Prosthecomicrobium sp. N25: one gene and its partner. Each later gene encodes a partner of the first gene's protein in a complex. Links are inferred from orthologs where the notes say so. Each region holds a gene or a part of one and is shown on either strand. Other genes may lie near its edges.

Region 1 (3,474 bases):
ACAATCTTCTTACTTGTTATCGCGGGAATAACGACAGTATCCAGGTAGTCGAGTAAGAATTTCTTCTCGCCGAAGCGCAATATGAAATTTGCGAACTGCATTGTATGCTGGCGCATCGTCACCATCCAGTTACGGAATCAATAACCTATGGTGACCGATCTGAACTGTGCACGCAAGGCGGGAGGGTTGAACGTGGTCAGCGGTGTGCCGTTGGTTTACGGGGCCAGCATGAATTGCGGTGACAGCATACGCAGTTCCGAATTCCGGTGACAGCATACCCATTTCCGGGTTCTCAACCCTGGTCCGGCGAGCCTGACCCACCTCGATTCAGTGTCGACCCGGTGTGTCGACGAGTCGCCCCTGATCCAACCCTTCTCCGCACACCTACCGCCTCCCCCGCCACCTCCCCCCCTTCCTCCCCGCGACCGTCCCCGCCGCCGTGCTCGGCGCCGGCCGCTTGGGCATCTCCCCGGTCCCCAGCGGCACCTCGGTCCGCCCCACGGTCATCTCGTCCAGCGTGTTCTTCCGCACCCGTGACGGCGGCAGGTTGCCCGCCGCGCCGTATTTGCGCTCGCCCGCGAACCCGCCCGTCTGGTCGTCCAGGGCCGACTGCCGGGTGATCGGGTCGTCGCTCACCAGCAGGTCCGTCTCGCGCAACCTCTTGATCTCGTCGCGCAGGCGCGCGGCGGTCTCGAATTCGAGGTTGGCGGCGGCGTCGCGCATGCGCTTCTCGAGGTCGGCGATATGGGCCTGGAGGTTGTGGCCGACCAGGTGGCCCTTGTCGGCGAAGCCGGCGTCGACCGTGACGTGGTCCTGCTCGTAGACAGAGCCGAGGATGTCGGCGATCTCGCGCTTGATCGTCTCCGGCGTGATGCCGTGCAGGGTGTTGTAGGCCTGCTGCTTCTCGCGGCGGCGGTTGGTCTCCGCGATGGCCCGCTCCATCGAGCCGGTCATGTGGTCGGCGTAGAGTACGACCCGCCCCTCGACGTTGCGCGCCGCGCGGCCGATGGTCTGGATCAGCGAGGTCTCGGAGCGCAGGAAGCCCTCCTTGTCGGCGTCCAGGATGGCGACCAGCGCGCATTCCGGGATGTCCAGGCCCTCGCGCAGCAGGTTGATGCCGACCAGCACGTCGAAGGCGCCGAGGCGCAGGTCGCGGATGATCTCGATGCGCTCCAGGGTCTCCACGTCGGAATGCATGTAGCGCACACGCACGCCGTGCTCGTGCAGGTACTCGGTCAGGTCCTCGGCCATGCGCTTGGTCAGCGTCGTGACGAGGCTGCGGAAGCCGCGCTTCGCCACGTCCTTGACCTCCCCGAGCAGGTCCTCGACCTGGCTCTTGGCCGGCCGGATCTCGATCTCCGGGTCGATCAGGCCGGTCGGGCGGATCACCTGCTCGGCGAAGACGCCGCCGCTCTCGTCCATCTCCCAGCCGCCCGGCGTCGCCGAGACGCACACCGTCTGCGGCCGCATGGCGTTCCACTCCTCGAAGCGGAGCGGCCGGTTGTCCATGCAGGACGGCAGCCGGAAGCCGTACTCGGCGAGCGTCGCCTTGCGGCGGAAGTCGCCTCGGTACATGCCGCCGATCTGCGGGATGGTCACGTGGCTCTCGTCGACGAAGACGAGGGCGTTGTCGGGCAGGTATTCGAACAGCGTCGGCGGCGGCTCGCCCGGCTTGCGGCCCGTGAGGTAGCGCGAGTAGTTCTCGATGCCCGCGCAGGAGCCGGTCGCCTCCAGCATCTCCAGGTCGAACACCGTGCGCTGCTCCAGCCGCTGCGCCTCCAGCAGGCGGCCGGCCGCGTGGAGCTCGTTCAACCTCTGCTTCAGCTCGAGCTTGATGGAGCTGATGGCCTGCTGCAACGTCGGTTTCGGCGTCACGTAATGCGAGTTCGCGTAGACCTTCACGAACTTCAGGCTCTGGCTCTTCTGTCCCGTGAGCGGATCGAATTCCACAATGGATTCAACCTCGTCCCCGAACAGGCTGACTCGCCACGCGCGATCCTCGTAGTGCGCCGGGAAGATCTCCACCGTGTCGCCCCGGACCCGGAAGGTGCCGCGCGCGAAGGCCGCCTCGTTGCGCCGGTACTGCAGGGCGACAAGGTCGGCGAGGAGCTGCCGCTGGTCGAGCCGCTCGCCGACCTCGATCGAGAAGGTCATCGCCGTGTAGGTCTCGACCGAGCCGATGCCGTAGATGCAGGAGACCGAGGCGACGATGATCACGTCGTCGCGCTCCAGGAGCGCACGCGTGGCGGCGTGGCGCATGCGGTCGATCTGCTCGTTGATCGAGGATTCCTTCTCGATGAAGGTGTCGGTCCGCGGGACGTAGGCCTCCGGCTGGTAGTAGTCGTAGTAGGAGACGAAATACTCCACCGCGTTGCCCGGGAAGAAGCTCTTGAACTCCCCGTAGAGCTGGGCCGCCAGCGTCTTGTTGGGCGCCAGCACGAGCGCCGGCCGCTGCGTCCGCTCGATCACCTGCGCCATCGTGAAGGTCTTGCCGGACCCGGTCACCCCGAGCAGAACCTGCGTCTTCTCCTGGCCCTGCACCCCCGCCACCAGGTCCGCGATGGCGGTCGGCTGGTCGCCGGCCGGCTCGTATTCCGAGACGATCTTGAGCGCGATGCCGCCCTCGGACTTCTCGGGCCGCTCCGGACGGTGCGGCGTCCACAGCTTGCCGTCCTTGAAGAGCGGGTTGCCCGAGGAGATCAGGGCCGCCAGCGCCTCGACGGTGGCGGTCGCGCCGCCCTTGGGGATCGCGGCCGCCTCCTCGAGCGTGACGTCCAGCCCGGCCACCGGCATCAGCCCGGCCCGCGCTCGCTCGGCCGGCGAGGCGTCGCCGTCCGCCCCGCGCTGCCGGCCCTTGGGCCGCGCCTTCTTGTCGGGCTCGGCGGCCGGAGCCTTGGCCCGGCTGGCGCCCGCGGGACGGGCGGGCGCCTCGCGCATCGCCTCCGCGGAGATCTCGCGCGCCCAGTCGGCCACCGAATGGCCGAGCGGGGCGCCCGCGAAGGCCGCCTGCGGCGCCTCCCCGAAGCCGTCCGCCGGCGGGTCGTCGCCGGCCGTCAGGCCGGTCGCCGCCGGCGCCTCCCACGGCATGGCGTCGTCGGGCACTGCGGTCGCGGACCCGCGCCGGCGCGCGGGGCTCGGGGATACGGTTTTCGGGGTGCGGGCCATCGAGCCAATATGGCGCGAGTCCCCGGGCGGGAAAAGGTCGCCCGCCGGCGCGCGCAGCTGCCGTGCTGACAGGAGGTGTCAGGACGAGGCCGCCTCAGAGCAGGTAGACGACGTCGTAGCCCGCCTTCGCCTGGCTGAGCGCGTCCAGGTCCGCCAGGCTCTGGAGCCGGTCCGGCCCGCCGGTCACCCCGAGCAGCGTCACGCTGTGGCCCGTCCAGGTCAGCGTGGTGTCGGTGCCGTCGTCCAGGACCTGCACCGCCGAGCGGTCGAACGTCTGCGGGTCGTCGACGTCGAGGACGAAGAAGTCCC
Region 2 (3,403 bases), on another replicon or contig:
CGCCACTCGTCCGATACGACCGGAGCCAACCGGGGCCTGTGGCCTGACTGCGGCAGGACGTCGAGCATCCGGGCTCACCCCGTTCTGGTCTGGTCTGGAATTCCTCGGTGGCACCCCGAGCCTGCTCCGCCTGCCGGCGGCTGTCGATGCGGCACCGCAACGCAACGACTCTGATGCAAATCGATTGATTTGCATTTGATCCCTATCATGGACCGAGACCATTCAGCTTATTCACACTGGAAAAAATACAGAAGCGTTCCCCTGTAACGCAACGTAAGTGCGTATTTTCCTGCAGATCAAGCAGTCTCAGGGACGGGCGACGAAGCTGTCGAGCACCCGCTTGCGACCGGCGCGGTCGAAGTCGATCGTCAGCTTGTTGCCCTCGACTTCGGCGACCGTGCCGTTGCCGAACTTCTGGTGGAAGACGCGCTCTCCGACCGCGTAAAGGGGTTGCTCGGTGGCGACCGACTTGGCCACTAGCGCGCCCTCGATCACGGCGCCGGCGCGGCGCTGACGCACCGGATTGCCCCAGCGGTCGCGCATCTCGTCCCGGCGGCCATGGCCGGGCCCGGCGGCGTAGCCGGCCCGCGCCTCCTCGAAGCCGCCGGCCTCCGCCGCGCCCGCACCACTATCCTCGCGCAGCTTGCGGGCACGCTGCCAGCCCGGGGACGTGTAGGACGAGCCGAAGGGGTCCATCCGGTCGAAGCGGCTCTGGGTGTAGCCGCCATAGTTCGAGGAGGGCTCGACCACGTCGACGTGGGCTTCCGGCAGTTCGTCCAGGAAGCGGCTCGGGATGGAGGAACTCCAGGAGCCGTGGATGCGGCGGTTGGACGCGAACCAGATGCGGGCGCGCCGGCGGGCACGGGTCAGGCCTACATAGGCGAGGCGCCGCTCCTCCTCGAGGCCGGCCCGGCCCGATTCGTCGAGGGCGCGCTGGTGCGGGAACAGGCCCTCCTCCCAGCCCGGCAGGAAGACGGTGTCGAACTCCAGACCCTTGGCGGAATGGAGCGTCATGATGGTGACCGCGTCCACCTCCGCCTGGCTGTCGGCGTCCATCACGAGCGAGACGTGCTCCAGGAAGGCCGGCAGGGACTCGTAGTCCTCCATGGACCGGAGGAGTTCCTTGAGGTTCTCGAGACGGCCCGGGGCTTCCGCCGAGCGGTCCTGCTGCCACATCCCGGTGTAGCCGGACTCGTCCAGGATGATGCCGGCGAGCTCGGTATGGGACAACGCGTCGAGCTGGTTGCGCCAGCGGCCGAACGACGTGCCGAGGTCCTTCAGGGCGCTGCGCGCCTTGGGCTTCAGCTCCTCGGTCTCGACGATCTCGGCCGCGGCCTGCACCAGGGGGATGGACCGAGCGCGCGCGAAGGTGTGCAGCTGCTGGATGGTGGCGTCGCCGAGGCCGCGCTTCGGGACGTTGACGATGCGCTCGAAGGCGAGGTCGTCGGCGGGCTGGCAGGTGACGCGGAAATACGCCAGGGCGTCGCGGATCTCGGCGCGCTCGTAGAAGCGCGGGCCGCCGACCACCCGATAGGGCATGCCGAGGGTGACGAAGCGGTCCTCGAATTCGCGCATCTGGAAGGAGGCGCGGACCAGGATGGCGATGCCGTTCAGGGGATGGCCCTGGCGCTGGAGCCGCTCGATCTCCTCGCCGATCGAGCGGGCCTCCTCCTCGGAATCCCAGGCCGACGCCACCTTGACCTTCTCGGCGTCCGGGTCGGAGAGGTCGGTGAAGAGCGTCTTGCCGAGCCGGCCCTCGTTGTGGGCGATGAGGTGGGAGGCGGCGGCGAGGATATGGCTGGTGGAGCGGTAGTTGCGCTCCAGGCGGATCACCTTGGCGCCGGGGAAGTCGTGCTCGAAGCGCAGGATGTTGTCGACCTCGGCGCCGCGCCAGCCGTAGATCGACTGGTCGTCGTCGCCGACGCAGCAGACGTTCTTGGAGCCCGTCGCGATCAGGCGCAGCCAGAGATACTGGGCCACGTTGGTGTCCTGGTACTCGTCGACGAGGATGTAGCGGAAGCGCTGCTGGTAGTCGGCGAGCACGTCCGGGTGGCCGCGCCAGATGCGGATCACGTGGACGAGAAGGTCGCCGAAGTCGCAGGCGTTGAGGGTGCGCAGGCGGTCCTGGTAGGCTTGGTAGAGCGCGGCCCCCTTGCCGTTGCCGAAGGCGCGGCCCTCGAGCGGGGGCACCTCGGAGGGGCCGAGGCCCTTGTTCTTCCAGCTGTCGATGAAGCTCGCCAGCTGGCGGGCGGGCCAGCGCTTCTCGTCGATGCCCTCCGCCTGGATGACCTGCTTCAGGAGCCGGAGCTGGTCGTCCATGTCGAGGATGGTGAAATCGGATCTGAGGCCGACCAGCTCGGCGTGCCGGCGCAGGACCCGGGTGCCGATCGAGTGGAAGGTGCCGAGCCAGGGCATGCCCTCGACCGCCTCGCCCACCAGGGCGGAGATGCGGTGCTTCATCTCGCGCGCGGCCTTGTTGGTGAAGGTGACGGCCAGGATCTGGCTCGCACGGGCGCGGCCGGTCGCCAGGATGTGGGCGATGCGGGTGGTCAGGACGCGGGTCTTGCCGGTGCCGGCGCCGGCGAGGACCAGGAGCGGGCCCTCGGTCGACAGGATGGCCTCGCGCTGCTCGGGGTTGAGGCCCTGCAGGTAGCCGGTCTCGGCCGGCATGCGGGCGCCGGCGGCGCGGGCCGCGATGCCGCCCGGGCGGGGCGCGGGCGCATCGACCGGCCGGTTCGTGGCGGGACGGGCGGGAGCCGGGCGCACGTCGAAGGGCGGCTCCTCGAAGGGCGGCTCGTCTTGCGCATCGGTTTCGGGACCGGACGCAAGGGGAGCGTCGCCCGGGAAGCCCTCCGCGAAGGGATCGTCGAAGGCGTCGTCGGCCGAGGCCGACGAACGGGAAGAAGGCTTGCCAGCGGCCATGGATGTTTCCGACTCGTTCTCCGCGAGCCTTTATATAGATCATGCGGCAGGGATGCGGCAGGGCGGGCCTCGCCTCTCCCGCGCGACGGCCCGGCCGGTCCGGCTCACATCATCGCGGCATTGAGCCGGCGGAACTTGGCGATCCCTCTCGCGGACCGCGGGTTCTCCGCGACGCTGTCGGCGGCGAGCGCGGGCGCGGGCGCGGTGGCGGCCCTCACGAGGCCGGTCATCGGGGCGATCGCGCCGCTGCCCGGGAATACGGCCGTGTCGAGCGTGGTCCGGCCGACGCCGAGGTGGTCGGCGAGCAGGCCCTTGAAGACGGCGCGGAGATCGGTTGTCGGCCTCAGGTCGCGGCCCTCGTAGAGGTTCGCGGCGGCGAGGCCGGGCCAGTCGCCGTAGACCTTGCCGCCCTGGACGGAGCCGCCCGCGAGAAGCGCGACGGTGCCGACGCCGTGGTCGGTGCCGTAGGTCCCGTTGGTCT

The links.
Region 2: the proteins of uvrB (region 1) and WBG79_RS25140 are in contact, whole or in part, in a crystal structure (PDB 7EGT), measured with the Thermus thermophilus proteins. The link is inferred for Prosthecomicrobium sp. N25 from one-to-one orthologs. Residues at the interface, in WP_096411307.1 of Thermus thermophilus: Glu23, Leu25, Arg26, Asp27, Gly28, Glu29, Arg30, Phe31, Arg55, Glu326, Asp327, Phe328, Glu379, Ser382, Gln383, His398, Gly400, Arg401; in WP_096412145.1 of Thermus thermophilus: His654, Arg656, Phe657, Gln666, Asp668, Glu669, Lys680, Arg681, Leu682, Ser683, Lys685, Tyr686, Ala687.

Annotation. Positions count from the first base shown.
Region 1 is NZ_JBBCAT010000003.1:327,761-331,234, forward strand. The notes cover bases 185-3,435. They hold uvrB (excinuclease ABC subunit UvrB), read right to left. Parts: upstream 3,088-3,435; coding sequence 385-3,087; downstream 185-384. Other genes in these bases: WBG79_RS20700 (calcium-binding protein), read right to left, coding at 3,260-3,435. Outside these bases: WBG79_RS20690 (hypothetical protein), read right to left, coding at 1-116; more of WBG79_RS20700, read right to left, coding at 3,436-3,474. UniProt on the Escherichia coli protein: The UvrABC repair system catalyzes the recognition and processing of DNA lesions. A damage recognition complex composed of 2 UvrA and 2 UvrB subunits scans DNA for abnormalities.
Region 2 is NZ_JBBCAT010000005.1:148,465-151,867, forward strand. What follows is about bases 107-3,286. They hold WBG79_RS25140 (ATP-dependent helicase), read right to left. Parts: upstream 2,923-3,286; coding sequence 307-2,922; downstream 107-306. Other genes in these bases: WBG79_RS25145 (DUF1501 domain-containing protein), read right to left, coding at 3,027-3,286. Outside these bases: WBG79_RS25135 (sensor histidine kinase), read right to left, coding at 1-68; more of WBG79_RS25145, read right to left, coding at 3,287-3,403. UniProt on the Escherichia coli protein: A helicase with DNA-dependent ATPase activity. Unwinds DNA duplexes with 3'-5' polarity. Translocates on single-stranded DNA with 3'-5' polarity. Initiates unwinding more efficiently from a nicked substrate than double-stranded DNA.